Regions from separate parts of the Neobacillus sp. S1115 genome, predicted to be linked through region 1. Evidence: riboswitches for the same ligand, from Rfam matches in the RefSeq annotation. Region 1 holds a riboswitch; the other holds the start of a gene.

Evidence for each region. Region 1 has a riboswitch for FMN ahead of ACZ5B7_RS21860 (ECF transporter S component). Riboswitches for the same ligand answer to the same signal wherever they lie in the genome.
Region 2: it holds a riboswitch for FMN, as region 1 does, so the genes downstream of both, ribE (riboflavin synthase) here and ACZ5B7_RS21860 (ECF transporter S component) in region 1, are expected to answer to the same signal.

Annotation. Positions count from the first base shown of each region.
Region 1 is NZ_AP038275.1:4,483,192-4,491,638, reverse strand. It holds gene ACZ5B7_RS21880 (ATP-binding protein) at 1-1,652, shown strand, start outside; gene sigX (RNA polymerase sigma factor SigX) at 1,823-2,395, shown strand; gene ACZ5B7_RS21870 (negative regulator of sigma-X activity) at 2,370-3,548, shown strand; gene ACZ5B7_RS21865 (peptidoglycan DD-metalloendopeptidase family protein) at 3,716-4,465, shown strand; FMN riboswitch at 4,594-4,726, shown strand; gene ACZ5B7_RS21860 (ECF transporter S component) at 4,894-5,457, shown strand; gene ACZ5B7_RS21855 (ferredoxin) at 5,566-5,814, opposite strand; gene ACZ5B7_RS21850 (YpbB family protein) at 6,062-7,108, shown strand; gene ACZ5B7_RS21845 (RecQ family ATP-dependent DNA helicase) at 7,099-8,447, shown strand, end outside.
Region 2 is NZ_AP038275.1:2,499,504-2,507,950, forward strand. It holds gene ACZ5B7_RS12120 (TerC family protein) at 1-474, shown strand, start outside; gene pssA (CDP-diacylglycerol--serine O-phosphatidyltransferase) at 661-1,362, shown strand; gene ACZ5B7_RS12130 (iron-sulfur cluster assembly accessory protein) at 1,391-1,696, shown strand; gene ACZ5B7_RS12135 (Cof-type HAD-IIB family hydrolase) at 1,873-2,619, shown strand; gene ACZ5B7_RS12140 (cold-shock protein) at 2,733-2,933, shown strand; gene ACZ5B7_RS12145 (nuclease-related domain-containing protein) at 3,372-4,373, opposite strand; gene ACZ5B7_RS12150 (SDR family oxidoreductase) at 4,491-5,330, shown strand; gene ACZ5B7_RS12155 (GyrI-like domain-containing protein) at 5,523-5,990, shown strand; FMN riboswitch at 6,068-6,215, shown strand; gene ribE (riboflavin synthase) at 6,366-7,025, shown strand; gene ACZ5B7_RS12165 (bifunctional 3,4-dihydroxy-2-butanone-4-phosphate synthase/GTP cyclohydrolase II) at 7,063-8,256, shown strand; gene ribH (6,7-dimethyl-8-ribityllumazine synthase) at 8,275-8,447, shown strand, end outside.

The DNA.
Region 1 (8,447 bases):
ATGATTTGACCCATACAGCCGAAAAAATTGCCACTGTACTGGAGGAGCATCCAGCGGATAAATGGCCGCTCGGTTTGGAAATCTCGTGGGAAATCATTGATGATGTCACCAAAGTAGTCATTATAAAAGGTGATGAAGTTTATTATTCTCCAAACACAAAGGGAGGAAATAAATTAACGATTGATGATATTCGGAACGATCCCGAGTTATCAAGTGTATTACACAAAAATAAACGGGTCGAGAAAATCTCCAATCTTTCATCCGAAAAAAATAGCGCTGGCACTGCCGCCAATTATTCAATCATCGGGGTGCCGCTTAAACTCTCCGGAAATCAAAATGGGGCAGTGTTTATTTACCAATCTTTAAGGGTAATGCAGGAAACATCCCGGTCAGCAACCAAATTTATTTTGCTTGTGGCTGGTGTTGCCATTATTCTTACAACCATTTTCGCATTCTTTTTGTCCACAAGAATAACCGCTCCGTTAAGGAAAATGCGGGAAGCTGCATTTGAGGTGGCAAGAGGGAAATTTGATACAAAGGTCCCTATTTTGACCCATGATGAAATTGGTGAACTGGCTACTGCTTTTAATCAAATGGGCCGGCAATTAAAGTTTAACATGAACGCGCTCAATCAGGAAAAAGAGCAGTTGGCAAGCATCCTAAGCAGTATGGCTGATGGGGTTATTACCTTCAACCGGGATGGAACGATTTTAATCACAAATCCTCCGGCAGACCGCTTTCTTCAATATTGGTATTATGAGAAAGGGGTTATCTCCGGATCGGAAGCCATTCCCTCTCAAGTCATGAATCTTTTTCAAAAAGCAGTTGATACAGAAAAGGAGCAGATCGGAGAAATTTCCCTGCAAGGACGCCATTGGGTCATACTGGTTAGCCCGCTGTACAGTAATCGGTTTATTCGTGGGGCAGTTGCGGTCTTAAGGGATATGACTGAGGAACGGCAATTGGAGAAAATGAGAAGAGACTTCATTGCCAATGTTTCACACGAACTGAGAACGCCAATTTCCATGCTTCAGGGCTACAGCGAAGCGATTGTTGACGATATCGCGGAAACGCAGGAAGAGAAAAAAGAAATGGCAAAAGTCATTTATGATGAATCGCTAAGAATGGGCCGACTTGTCAATGAATTGCTGGATTTGGCAAGAATGGAAGCAGGTCATATTCAATTAACAATGGAAGAGGTCAATATCTCTACTTTTATCAAACGGATTATTCATAAATTCCAAGGGTTAGCCAAAGATAATGGAATTCAATTACTGGCTGAAATCGACAACGACATACCAACCTTTACAATGGACCCTGATCGAATTGAACAGGTTCTTACGAATTTAATTGATAATGCGATCAGGCATACCCCGAAAGATGGTTCTGTGACCTTAAAAGTCGCTTCCGAGGACAAGGGCGTCAGAATGGATGTTGTGGACTCAGGAACAGGGATTCCTGAGGAAGATTTACCGTTTGTTTTTGAACGATTTTATAAAGCTGATAAGGCACGAACCCGCGGCAGGTCAGGAACAGGTCTAGGACTGGCTATTGCCAAAAATATCATTGATGCCCATCGTGGACATATTTCCGTTCAAAGTAAAGTTGAACAGGGAACGACATTTTCCTTCATACTCCCACGAAAATCGTAAAATGACCATGGATTTTGCCGATTTCTATTGATTCACAAGGAACATTTTTTAGAGGCTGGCTACTCGCGCCAGTCTCTTTTTATTTTTCCATTAAATACCTTCCTTTTCATCCCAAAAAAGTCTATATTTAAGAAAGTGTAACCTTTTATACATAAACATCGACTAATATTTTGAACGGGGAGGGGAAAAAGTTGGACTCCGTTTTCGATGAACTTTATCAAAAATATCACCATGATGTCTTTCAATTTCTTTTTTATATGGTTAGAAACAGAGAGCAGGCGGAGGATCTTGTTCAAGAGGTTTATATTAGAGTGTTTAAGTCTTATAATCGTTTTGAAGGAAAAAGCAGCGAAAAAACCTGGCTTTTTTCGATTGCGAGAAATGTTGCGATTGATTATTTTCGAAAGCAAAAGGGCTGGAAGGAAAGAATCCTTGAGAAATTTGATTGGTCTTCAAATCAGGTAAAGGACGACCATCCTATCCCTGAGGAAATGGCTGTTCAAAGAGAAGAAATTAAATGGGTATATAAATGCTTGGAATACTGTACCGTGGACCAAAGGGCCGTCGTTATATTACGATTTATTCACGATTTGTCAATAGCGGAGACAGCAGAGGCTCTAGGATGGACAGAAAGTAAAGTCAAAACGACCCAGCATCGCTCGTTGAAGGTTTTAAAGAAGCACATGGAAACATTTTACCGAAGGGAGGAGGGAAGTAGTGAGAAAGTCAGAGTGGAGCGATAAAGAGCTCATAGATTTGTTAAAACAAATGCCTAAAATAGAAGACTATCGCCATCCTCGTGACATTTACCAAAACCTTTCACGTAAAAAACGGAAAACTGTTTCATGGCTCCTGCCGGGTATTGCAGCTGCAGCGGCACTATTTTTATTTTTTATTTTGGCTCCTAAGTTTATGGATACGAATGATTATTCAATCAATAATGCCAAACAAGAATCAACAAAAGAAGCGAAAATTGCCAAGGATAATAGCGATGCGGGCGGTATGGCCAATCAGGAATCGCAAACGGGTCAAATTTCAACATTAAAGAAAGCCGAAGGGCAAAACAATCATGCCGGGAAAACGGCCGTTTATGATGATGAAATTAAAGACGGCATCGTGTTGACCTATTGGATCCCCGATAATCAGGCGCTAAATCTAGTACCAGTATCAACTATAGTCAAAAATACTGAAGGAAAAGACTGGCTTACCTTATATAATGAACATATGGCAAACCTAAATGAATCGGAATGGGGCCTAAGTGAATTTTATCCGCTCCAGGCAACATTGCATTATGATAATGCTAATGAAACTGTTATTGTCGATGTACCTTCAGACCATCCATACCGCCAAGGCAGTGCAACGGAACAAATTTTTCTCGGTGCGTTAAAAAATGATATTTCTTCCAATAGCAGCGTCAAAACGATTGAGTTCACCACAAATGGCGAACCTGGAATCGAACTAAGCAATGACTTTTTAGAAAAATTGACCATCACTGATGTGAAAAAACATGCCTACCTCTTTTACTATCCTAATGGCAGTGATGTTCCGCTCTTGGTGCCAACACCTGAATCATATAAGGATATTAAGGCTGCAATTGATGCGATGAAGTCAGTGGTAGAGGAATATCAATTACAAAGATCTTTGTTGCCAAATTTGGCAATTCAGGATGTAACAGCAAATGATAACACGTTGACCATCACTTTTGCGAAAGATGCCAGTTTAGAAGATGAACGTTTGGCAGTCTGGTCGATGGAGGCCATCCTTTTAACGGCAAAAGAATTCGGATTTGAAAAAGTGGTTGTGAGCAATCCTCCCGCAGCAAATATTGGCCCGTTTGATTTAACAAAAGAAATCAAGGTGCCAGCGGCCCCAAATCTTCGGACAATCGAGAAATGATAAAAAAATCAACCAAAACGGTTGATTTTTTTATGCATAAAATAGCAATTGACTCCAAATTATAACAAATATGGTCAGGCCGTCCCATGCCTCATCATATGTTCTAAACTCGAGTATAAGAACATATGGTGAGGTATGGACAAGATGTAAGGAGGATTAATAGTGAAATGCGTGACTATATAAAGAGGTTTTTTATTGCCATTATCATGGCGATTTGTGTAGGTTTGTTGTTTCTCGGAGGGAGACACTCGGAAGCTGCAGGATTGCCTGAGGCGAAAACGGAGAAGGAGAGATGGATTTGGCCGGCGGATGGTGTTATTTCTGATACATATGGGACAAGACAGGGTAAGCATAAAGGAATCGATATCGCCGGAAAATATGGCACCCCGGTCTTGACAGTTGAAGATGGGGCAGTGATCAAGTCTTATTATTCCAATACATATGGTCAGGTTGTATTTATCAAGCACCCAAGCAATTTCGTTACGGTTTATGCCCACTTAAGCAAACGGGCCGTTGTGCCAGGTCAAATGGTTAAGCGGGGGGAGGCCATCGGAACAATGGGAAGGACCGGTCAGGCTACCGGCACCCATCTTCATTTTGAATCACACCAATTAGAATGGAGATATGACAAAAAGTTTGCCATTAATCCGGAACTCCTATTGGGAGATGCCGATGTTGGTGAAGCGGTTCAGGGCGGAATTGCAGCCAGTGGCAAGGATGTTTTGGAGGTAAGCAGCCGTCCGCAAAATATTCCTGAACCCAGCCGGCAGCCACTTGTAAACCAATATATTGTAATAAATGGTGACAACTTGTCCTCCATTGCCCAAAAGTTTAATGTGACAGTGGCAAGATTAAAGGAAATCAATAACCTAAACACGGATGTAATCAAGCCTAATCAAGTCTTAATCGTCCGGTAAATTAAAACTTTTTAACCCGCATCCTATTGCTGCGGGTGTTTTTTATCTAAATATTCAAAAAACGGGAAATAACTTTAACTTAACAAAGTGACAGATTTTCAGTATAATAAACTTATAATTTTATATCGATCTATCTTCGGGGCAGGGTGAAATTCCCGATCGGCGGTATTAGAGTATAACTCTTCAGCCCGCGAGCCTAATTGGGCAGGATTTGGTGTGATTCCAAAGCCGACAGTATAGTCTGGATGGGAGAAGATGGAGGTTCTGCAGGCATTCGAAAAATTTTCTTGGATCGAATGTTTATTAAGCGTACCTAAATTTACTCCCTCAAGCTTCAATCTTGAGGGAGTTTTATTTTGCGTACCTATAAAAGCTGAATCTCTCTTCCTAACGTGATGGATCAAAAAGGAGAGAGGAAGATGAAGAAAATGAAGAACACAAAGGTAAAAGCAATGGTTTCAATCGGGATGCTGAGCAGCATCGCATATTTATTAATGTTTTTAAACTTTCCGCTGCCAATGTTCCCTAATTTTTTGTTTGTGGACTTTAGTGATATTCCTGCTTTGATTGCTGCGCTGATTTTCGGACCAGTGGCAGGAATTTTAGTAGAATTGTTTAAGAATATGTTAAATTATTTTGCAACAGGGAGCCCGACAGGCATTCCTATTGGCCACCTTGCCAATTTCGCAGCAGGGATTGTGTTTATTCTGCCGACTTGCTTTGTGTATAATAAATTGAAATCAAAAAAGGGAATGACACTTGCCCTAGTAGCTGGAACTCTAATCATGGCTGTTGTGATGAGTATTGCCAACTACTTTATTATTTTACCTGCCTATACGGCCTTAATGGGTTTCCCAGATATGAGGAACCTCGTCGTACCTGCGATTTTGCCTTTTAATATCTTAAAGGGCGTAATGATGTCGATCATTTTCATGCTTCTATTTATTCGGATGCAGGCATGGCTAAATAAATTTTCAGTAAAAAATGCTTAAAACGAACAGAGGCTGCAAAACTTGGGCCTCTGTTTTCTATCGAAAAAAATAACCCCCCGGCTTATATTAGGCGGGGGGTAGCAGCTTAAGAATATCTTCAGTCAAAGATTATTCAAATTTAGTTGGGTTACCGTCGAATGGCTCATCAGCAACTTTAATAGAATCAGTTGGGCAGCCTTCGAAAGCGTCCATCATGTCATCGATTAAAACATCTGGAATTTCAACGATACCTTCGTTATCGTCAAGTGTTACGAATGCGATACCTTCATCATCGTAATCATAGATATCTGGTGCAGCAGCGCCGCATGCGCCACACGCGATGCAAGTTTCCTTGTCAACAATTGTATACTTTGCCATGAAAAAAACCTCCCAGTAAAATAACAAGTAATATGCTTACTTATTTTCCATTTGTGATGGAAAATACAATTCACATATCTATTGTAAAGCTGTATGAATAACTTTTCAATAGAAATTTGATTTTGGTACCTTTAGTCCCATTATTTCTTAAACTTCCACATTTTTGGACAACACAATACCTGTTTCATGTTAAAATATAATAAAATTTAACTGTTTTTGTCGAATCAGGATAAGTGGTGAGTCTAAAATGGAATGGGTAGAATCAGTTATTCTTTATTGTTTGAAAAAAATTAATAACGAAAGAACTATTTATTCTGTTTACCACATTTTAAAAGGAAAGAAATCGTCGCAAACCATTCAGGATATTCATTTATATTCGTTAAAAAGATTATTTGGAGTACTTGAACCGCTGACAAGAGACTCCTTTGAAGCCATAATTCATAGTATGAGGGACAATGGGTGGATTATTGAGCAAGGTGAGCAAAAATACCTGCTCAGTTCTTCAGGAGAGCAGCGCTTGAAAAATATCGGTATTCCAATCTTTCTTAATGGCTGGCGTTATCACCAAATGACCACTATATTTTGGGAACGACTCTCTTTATTAGTTCAAGTAGTCTCTAACCTCATTAATCAGGAAACAAGCTATATACCGATTCAAAAAAATAAGAAGGTTCTTATCTGGGTTAAAGCTGTTCTTAAAGAAAGCCATCTCTCAAGAAACGAAATTGGCGAAAAATTATATGAAGAATTGAACGAATGCTTCGAAGATGGGCAGGAAATTGATCCGTCTATGATTGTCTTCCGTTTAACTGGATTCCGGCAAATAGGATTAACCGCTCAACAAGCATCCAAAAAAATGAATGTTAATGTGTACGAATATCATCTTACATTTACTAATACACTGCATTATTTGATTGAAAAAATAGAAACAAGAGGCGTTAATTTTCCGATATTAACCCATCTACTAAAGGGCTTGGAGCATGGGGATGAATTAACCATTACGGCGCGAAAAACATGGAAATTGCTATCGCAGGGATATTCGATAGAGATGATAGCCAAAAACAGAAATTTAAAAACAAGCACAATCGAAGATCATTTAGTGGAATTTGCACTGCAAATAGACCGGTTTTCAATCGATGATTTTGTTGATAGAGAATTACAGCTGGAAATTTTGCAAATTGCTAATCGAGCCGCCACAAAGCAATTAAAATTAATAAGGGAAAAAGTCAGCCGTGCCAGTTATTTTCAAATCAGGTTAGTGTTGGCGAAGTATGGTGACCGGCAATGGAATTAGAAAATCTTTTAAAAAAACATTTTGGCTATTTATCATTTAAAACAGGGCAAAAGGAAGCCATTTCAGCTATCTTAAATGGACAGCATACCCTGGCCATGCTCCCGACCGGAACGGGCAAATCCCTATGCTACCAGCTTCCTGGTTATGTTTTTGAGGGATCGATATTAATCGTTTCCCCGCTTCTATCCCTTATGCAAGATCAAGTTGAACAATTAGGTCGTTTGGGTGAGAAAAGGGTTATTGCTTTAAACTCCTTTCTTTCTTTGGAGGAAAAAAATTATGTTCTAGACCGGCTGCACGACTATAAGTTTATCTTTATATCACCGGAGATGCTTCAGTCCTCTTTCATCTTACAAAAGCTTCGGAACCTTGCCATCTGCTTATTTGTAGTGGATGAAGCGCATTGTATTTCTCAATGGGGGTATGATTTTCGGCCGGATTACTCCAAATTGGGTGAAATAAGGAAAAGCTTAGGGTGCCCCCTTACACTAGCTCTGACCGCCACCGCTACAAGAAAGGTCCGGAAGGATATTATCCAATCATTAGGCATAGAGGATGCTGTAAAAGTGGAATCGACAATTGACCGTCCTAATATAGCCATATGGATCGACGAAATAGAAGAGTATCAGAAAAAGACAGACCGGGTTTTGGAGCTTGCTGCAAAGCTTGAAAAACCTGGTATTATTTACTTTTCAAGCAAAAAAATGGCCGAACAAATGGCTTTATTGCTAGAGGAAAAGAATATTTGCAACGCAAGTGCTTACCACGGGGGATTGGATCAGGATACAAGAATATTAATCCAGCAACAATTTATTCATAACCAGCTAGATGTTATTTGTGCCACAAGTGCATTCGGGATGGGAGTGAATAAGGATAATATCAGATTTATTATTCATTTTCATATGCCGATGCAAATCGAGTCGTATCTTCAGGAAATTGGCCGTGCAGGACGCGATGGTCTGCCGAGTATCGCCTACCTTTTATATTCACCTGGAGATGAACAGCTGCCTTTTCAGCTTGCCGAAAGCGAACTCCCGTCGGAACAGCAAATTAACTGGCTGTTTCATGAATTGGAAATTGGACACGGAATAAAAGGCGATGCACTTCAATTCAATCAAGGCACCCAGGAAAGAGGAGGGTTTTCTGAGGTTCAGTGGAGATTAGTGGAGAATCTTCTCCGGAAAGAAGCCAAAGAAAAAAGTTCTCTTCTTGACGGCAAAGAAAGAATTAAAGGATTTGTTAATGAACGCATAACAATGAAGAAAAAAAATATTTACCAAATGTTACAATGGGTTTTGTCAAATCGGTGCCGGCGCGAATTCCTTTTGAATTATTTTGA
Region 2 (8,447 bases), 2.0 Mb from region 1:
GAGAAAACGGAAATAAGTAAAAAAAGTGGATTTTGGACCACCGTGTTTAAGGTGGAATTGGCGGATATTGCTTTTGCAGTTGATTCTATTCTTGCTGCTGTTGCCATGGCTGTCGTCCTTCCCAATACGCCTCTGCCGAATATTGGTGGACTCGATGGCGGAAAGTTCTTGGTCATCTTTGCCGGCGGAATCATTGGCCTAGTGATAATGCGCTTTGCTGCTAATATGTTTGTTAAGCTTCTAGAGAGACGCCCCGGCCTTGAGATTGCCGCATTTGCGATTGTTGGCTGGGTGGGAGTAAAACTTGCTGTCTATACACTTTCCCATCCTGAACTAGCGATATTAAATGAAGATTTTGCCCACTCAACCGAATGGAAGGTAAGTTTTTACCTTGTCTTGGTTGGAATTGCTGCAGCCGGATGGTTCTTCTCAAAGGATAAAGTATTAAAAACTTCAGAAAAAGAAGCATCATAAAGAAATAATAAAAAAGGGGGCTGTTTCAATATGGAACAGCCTCTTCTATGTTTTTGAAATTAATTTTGTTAAAATATGTTATGATATAATATTGACATAGTAACGTAACCTAACAGATATTAATAAGAGAGGAATGATTTTGAATAAAAGGGTATGAATTTAATCCTTTTTATTGTTTAAATTGGAGTGATACATATTATTAGAAACAGTATTCCAAATTTGTTTACGCTTTTTAATTTATTTTTTGGCTTTTTGTCGGTCATGTATTCGGCGCAGGGGGATTATAAGAATGCGGCCATTCTGATCTTAATTGGGATGATGCTCGATAGCATGGACGGACGGATTGCAAGAATACTGCGTGTGGAAAGTGAGCTGGGGAAGGAGCTTGATTCACTCGCTGACATCGTTACCTTTGGTGTTGCGCCTGCGATGATGGCTTATTACTCCTACTTTTCTACATATGGCATCGTGGGCATGGCAATTTCAGGTTTGTTTCCATTATTCGGAGCTTATCGATTAGCCCGCTTCAACATAAATGCGGTGAAATCTTCATTAAAGTATTTTACGGGTGTACCCATCACGGCTGGGGGCGGGGTGTTAACGCTGTTAACGCTGTTTCACGGCAAAATGCCATCAATTGTTCTCCCTATCGCCTTTTTTGTAATTTGTTTCTTAATGGTAAGCACCGTTAAGATCCCAAGCCTGAAGGACGTTCCCCTGCCCAAATACGGAATTATTGTCACAGCTTTTTTAGGCTGCGCCATTTATTTATTTTTCAAAAAAGAACAATATCGTTTTCCGTACTTTCTCTATGTAGCCATCCCGCTATACATCGCGTTTATTTGGTTCCAGCTAGTTAGAGAGAAAAGAAAACGAAATACTCGTTAATTATTTTTAGAAAGAGGGCTTAGAAGAAATGAAGGTAAAAGTAAATCGTAGTGCTGCAAAGGAATTGAAAAAAATGCTTGGACAAGAGGAAGCGGAGGGTAAATTGTTTCGTGTTTATGTTTCCAACATCCACGGCGATCATGCCCATTATGACCTGATGCTTGATACACCAACCGACAAGGATGAAGTGGTAAAATCCGATAAGGATATTGATTTTATTCTGGAAAAGGATAATGAATGGTTGGATGGTGTTTGGATTCAATTTTTCCAAGTACCTAATGAAGAGTGGGTAATTACCAACCCATCCAGAGGCGGCCATCACCATCATCATTAATCATCAGGAGCAACTATCAGTTTCTTATTTTCATCTAACTCCCTGCGGAATATCGCAGGGAGTTTTTTGTGGTTACCATAAAAATATCATGTAAATTAAAAGTCTCCTTCTTTGAAAAGACTTATTCAAAAATGGTAATCTAATGTAATGAGCAGAACAGAAGGGAGCAAGAGGAATTGAATAATCATATAGATATTAAATTAATTGCCCTTGATATGGATGGGACCTTATTAAATAATCAGCATGAAATTTCTGTGGCAAATAGTGAGGCAATCAAAGAAGCCCAGGATAAGGGCGTATTTGTTGTTCTAAGTACAGGACGATCCTTTTTAAATAGTCATAATCATGCCGATTCTCTAAATCTTTCGTCCTTTTTGGTGACGGTAAATGGAAGTGAGATTTGGGATGAAAAACGCGAACTTGTGAGAAGATCGCTTGTAAAATCTGAACAAATTGAATGGATGCTGAAGCTTGCCAATGAGCACAAAGCGACATTTTGGGCAATCAGTACGGAACGAAACTGGCACAATGAAATGCCAGAGGATTTGCATTCGGTTGAGTGGATGAAATTTGGCTTCAATATTCATGATGATGCCGTCCGCGAAATTGTGATTAAAGAGCTGGAAGCTAGAGGTGAATTTGAACTGTCAAATTCCACACCATTCAACATAGAGGTTAACGCTTCAGGTATAAACAAAGCGCAAGGATTAAGGCTTGTGTGCGAGCGGCTCGGAATTGAGATGAAGAATGTAATGGCCGTCGGAGACTCCCTTAACGATCTGGCCATGATTAAAGAAGCTGGCATGGGTGTAGCCATGGGAAATGCTCAGGAGATTGTAAAGGAAACGGCTGACTGGGTGACAGCTTCTAATGAAGAAGATGGCGTGGCGAAGGCTATTCGCAAATGGGTTTTGGATAAATAAAATTTTTTTACTTGGAATTGGTATATGAGGAATGCATACGGGTAAAAATATATGTGCAAGCATTATTTTGCAAAATTTTATTTATGGGATTATGCTAGGAGGCACCGAAAGAAATGGAACATGGCAAGGTAAAATGGTTTAACAGTGAAAAAGGTTTTGGATTTATCGAAAGAGATGGCGGAGAAGACGTTTTCGTTCATTACTCTGCAATTCAAATCGAGGGTTTCAAAACCTTAGACGAAGGACAAGAAGTTACGTTTGATATCGAAAACGGCCAGCGTGGGCCGCAAGCGGTAAATGTCCGTAAAGCTTAATAACTGTTAAAAATTAAACAGACTCTTTTAAAGGGTCTGTTTTTTTTTCGTAAAAAAAATTGGGCCGTTCGCGTTTTGGTGTGCGAACGGCCTTTTTTGGTTGGTTGTTTTAAAAAGGTAACTAACTATTGCGAGCGGGCACCGTGTTTTGCTTAAAAATAGTTGGAATTGGGCCAAAATTTGCGCGGAAGTTTCCTTTTTAAAGGCAAAATTACAATTTTTTTTGGAAAAAATCACCGTGTTGAGTGAGAAAATCATGTAAATACCGATAATCCTGTTATATAAGAAATCGATTTTCCAAGCAAGAAAAAAAATATCAGCGAATTTTTATGATATATCAGCGAATTTTTGATTTTATCAGCGAATTCTTATGATATATCAGCGAATTTTTAAATATATCAGCGGATTTTCAAATTTATCAGCGAATCATACAAGTACCTAATTTTTCCATAAATTTAATGGGTGAATAAAAGGGATTTCTGTAGGAAAATAGACCCTCGCTTTGTTATCACCCTCATATTTGAGATTGGCTGAATGAAGTAATCTACGTGCAAGATCTGGCGAAGATATTTGCGCGAACCCCCTAAACTGTTGATTGGTAATACTAGGCCCATATAATAAAAAATAATCCTGGATAGTGTAAAGATGGGCATTTGGAACAAAGGTATTACAAAATGAACAATACCAATTTTGGTTTTTGCGTTGCATTGGTAAATGTAAACAAATTGGACAATGCACCCCCGGCAACAAATCACCATGGAGTATGTCAAATCTCTTGAGAATTGGCTTTGTTGGAACAGTATTAAGCTTCAACAAAAGTTTATCAAACTTCCGAAGATCCTTTGGGTCAAATATCTCTTGTTTATGGAAATTCTCAAATAACTGCATTTTATGAAGAATACTAGGGGATTTGCAGATGCGCTGCATGACCTTCAATCCATTTCTCCCGCCAAAGGAAAGAATGGCATTAGGATTACTGAAAACTACTAAATATTCAATGGGTAACGGTGGTAAATTGTGTTCAATAAGCACTCTATTAAGGACACTTTGATGCCTTTCTACCTGAAAAATTGGATAGGGGTATGTATATTCTTCACCATTAACTGTTTGAATTAATTGTTCTGAATCTGTGTCAATTAAGATCTTTCCCTTATAATTTTTCACATCTATGATAATTCCGCTTTTGGTAGTTGTAAGGAAGGTATCAATTTGGCAGTTGTATTCTCCATCGGGAAGGTTCAAATCGTGGAAAATGTGGTATTCTTTTTCGGGGAGAGAGTGTAGGTAGAAATCAATCGATTGTTCACCCCGGTATCCGGCCCATCGTCCGGCTAATTCATCTGAAATCAGCTGCCATTTTGGATGGTTTTTCCGTAGACGCCTTACCAAGGCCTCTAAAATAAGAATAATCAGTGGGATAAAGCGTGGTTTTATTATCAAATTCATCACTCCTTTTTAATTTCCCATTAATCTTTCTCAAAAAGAAGAAAATTTCCTGCTGGATTTTGCAGGGATTTGTCAAAATTTTGTTACACTTTTATTTAAGGGGGAATTACCATGAACGAACCGATTGCCATTGTAACAGGATCGTCAAGCGGATTCGGCCTTTTAACAACTCTGGAGCTTGCTCGGTCGGGTTTTTATGTTATAGCGACGATGAGAAATCTTGAAAAAAGCGGCGGACTCCTTTCAGAAGCCAAGAAAGAAAAAATCGAAGATAAAATCACCATCCGCCAACTAGACGTTACCTCACAAGATTCAATCAACCAACTCGCCAAACTAACGGAATCTCTAGGCCGTATCGATGTACTCGTCAACAACGCGGGCTACGCTGCTGCCGGGTTTGTCGAGGAGCTCCCGATGGAGGAATACCGTAAACAATTTGAAACAAACGTTTTTGGCGTGATGGCAGTTACAAAAGCCATCTTGCCATTTATGCGACAGCAGCGTCATGGAAAAATCATTAATCTTAGCAGCATCAGCGGCGTTGTCGCCTTTCCAGGAATGTCACCATATGTGGCATCAAAGCACGCCCTCGAGGGCTGGAGTGAATGCCTTCGCCTGGAAATGAAGCCATTTGGCGTGGATGTAATACTAGTAGAGCCGGGTTCGTACAGGACTAGTATTTGGTCTTCAGGAAAACAAATTACCCGCTCCCAACCCGACTCACCGTACTACCGACTAATGGAAGGTATGGAAAATTACATTCTATCCGGAGAAGAAAAGTTTGGCGACCCACGGGAGGTAGCCAAAAAAATCTCAGTAATAGCCAAAATGCAAAAACCAGTATTACGTTTTCCTATTGGTAAGGGTGTAAAAATGGCCATCCTCATTAAAAACCTGATCCCCTGGAGTCGATGGGAGAAGATTCTATTAAACAAACTACCTAAGAGATAAATTTCAAGAAGTTCTTGTGGAATATTTTTGAAATTAATTCCAACATTTAGAAACGAAGTATGGCTATCATTTTGGCTGCATTTTTGATTTTTTTAAAATAATAAATTTTTGAAAAAGTCGAATTTTTTTGGCAGGAATTTAAGGATATTGTGAGAATATTAGAAATAAGATAGAAAAAAAGGGGGTTTTAACATGGATATCCAAGTAGTAGAAAAAAATGAATTGAGAGTAGTTGGAATTTCATGGAATGGAAGTTATACTGAAACTAACAAGATACCCAAGTTGTTTACAAAATTTGAACAACGGCTAGAGGAAATTTCCTTTAAGACAGAGGAACCGGTTCTTATTGCCCCGTTTCATAGCCGGGAGACGGAGTTTACCTATTACGTCACTGCACCTGTTGAAAAAATTACAGAAATCCCGGAAGGAATGGTTGGCTTTACGATTCCAAGTAAAAATTATGTGGTGACAACCCATAAAGGAAAACCTGAAGAGGTAGAAAATACATATAACCTTTTGTTTACGTGGATGAAAGAATATGGCTATGAGCAAGATCATCAAGCATTAAGTTTAGAGATTTATAAGGAAGAGCACAAAGGGCAAAATGCCAGCGGTGATCTTCATTTTGAAATTTATTTGCCAGTTATGGTGTATAAATAAAGTTTATTTTTTCATTTATCAGTTCGGTTTCCTTTACAGATGCACTTCTGTATAATAATATTAAAATAATTTAACAGTAATTCCTTCGGGGCAAGGTGAAAATCCTTACCGGCGGTGATGAAGCGCATGCTTCTTAGTCCGTGACCCGGTTAACAATTTTGTTAAACGGTGGATCTGGTGAAATTCCGGAGCCGACAGTTAAAGTCTGGATGGGAGAAGGGAAATAGCAGGATTAAAATTGGCGAAATTTAGCCTTTTTTAAGCCTTAATTTTCTATTGTCTTTAAACAGGCCCTGAAGGTTTTTACCTCAGGGTCTTTTTGCTTTTTAGAAGAATCTTTAATCCCTGGAAACCCTAATGAAGGGAGAAAGAAGGATGTTTACCGGAATTATTGAAGAGATTGGTACTATTTCAGCAATACAGCGGACTGGTAATTCATTTGTGATGACGATTGAAGCGAAAAAAATTCTCGCCGATGTTCATCTTGGAGACAGTATTGCTGTCAATGGGGTTTGCTTAACTGTTACCTCCTTTACGGGAACCCGCTTTACGGTCGACGTCATGCCGGAAACGGTTAAAGCCTCTAGTTTAAATTCGTTAAAGCGCGGCTCAAAAGTAAATCTTGAGAGAGCAATGGCGGCCGGTGGAAGGTTTGGCGGTCATATTGTTTCAGGGCATATCGATGGCACCGGGGTTATTAAAGGCAAAAATGCGCTTGAAAATGCTGTCTATTATGAAATTGAGACCGAGCCGGAAATATTGAAATACATCATTTATAAAGGCTCCATAACAGTAGATGGGACAAGCTTAACGGTATTTGGAGTAACCGAAAACTCGTTTACCTTATCGTTAATTCCCCATACGATGTCGGAAACTGTGGTCGGTAACAAAGGACCGGGTGAGATTGTAAATTTGGAATGCGATATGATTGGCAAGTATGTCGCTCATTTTATGAATAATTTTTCGAACAATCAGAAGCCTAAAGGCCAATCAGGTATTACGGCCCAATTTTTAGAAGCGAATGGATTTTTATAAAATAGCATGAAAAAACTGAACAAAGGAGTGATACGGTATGTTTGACAGGATTGAAGAAGCAATCGAAGAATTGAAACAAGGGAAGGTTATCATTGTTTGCGACGATGAGGACAGGGAAAATGAAGGAGATTTCATAGCGCTTGCCGAAAAAACAACTCCTGAGGTTATCAATTTGATGGTAACGCATGGGAGAGGCCTTGTCTGTGTTCCGATTGAGGAAGAATTAGCAAAAAAACTGGATTTAATGCCGATGGTAGCGAACAATACCGACCCGCATGGGACTGCTTTTACAGTCAGCATTGATCATAAAAATTCTACAACAGGTATTTCGGCCTTTGAACGGTCTGCGACAATCATGAATTTGATTGATCCTCAGTCAAAAGCTGCCGATTTTAAACGTCCTGGCCATGTTTTTCCGCTTATCGCTAAAAAAGGCGGCGTCCTTAGAAGAACAGGTCACACAGAAGCAGCAGTAGATCTTGCAAACCTATCTGGAGCCATGCCTGCTGGCGTTATTTGTGAAATCATGAATGAAGACGGGACGATGGCCCGGGTACCGCAGCTAAGAAAAATCGCCGATAAGCTGGGCCTGAAAATGATTACGATCAAAGATCTGATTGAATACCGAAATCAAAAGGATAAATTGGTAAAGCGGGAAGTGGAGATCAAGTTGCCGACTGAATATGGCGATTTTAAAGCAATCGGGTATTCAAATATGGTAGACGACAAAGAGCATGTTGCTCTCATTAAAGGTGATATTGACCCGGAGAAACCTATTCTGGTCAGGGTTCATTCGGAATGCTTAACGGGTGATGTTTTTGGATCTTACCGCTGTGACTGCGGTCCGCAGCTCCACGCCGCCCTGATGCAGATTGAACAAGCCGGAAATGGTGTGCTGTTGTATATGCGCCAGGAAGGCAGAGGCATTGGCCTGCTTAACAAAATGAAGGCCTATCAGCTTCAGGAACAAGGCTATGATACGGTAGAGGCAAATGAAAAACTTGGATTTAAGCCTGATTTAAGGGATTATGGAATTGGTGCACAAATTTTAAGAGATCTTGGCATCAGAAAAATGATGTTATTAACGAATAATCCGCGTAAAATTAAGGGCCTAAAGGGCTACGACCTGGAAGTCGTCGAGCGGGTACCGCTGCAAATGGAAATGAGACCCGAAAACGAAAGCTATTTAAAAACCAAACATGATAAATTAGGCCATCTGCTTCATTATTAAAAATACGGAGGAATAGAAATGGGACATATTTTTGAAGGAAATTTAGTTGGTACAGGACTGAAAGTCGGAATCGTAGTAGGACGTTTTAATGAATTTATTACAAGCAAGTTATTATCTGGTGCACAGGATGCTTTAAAGCGCCATGGAGTGAATGATGCTGATGTGGATGTCGCGTGGGTCCCTGGTGCATT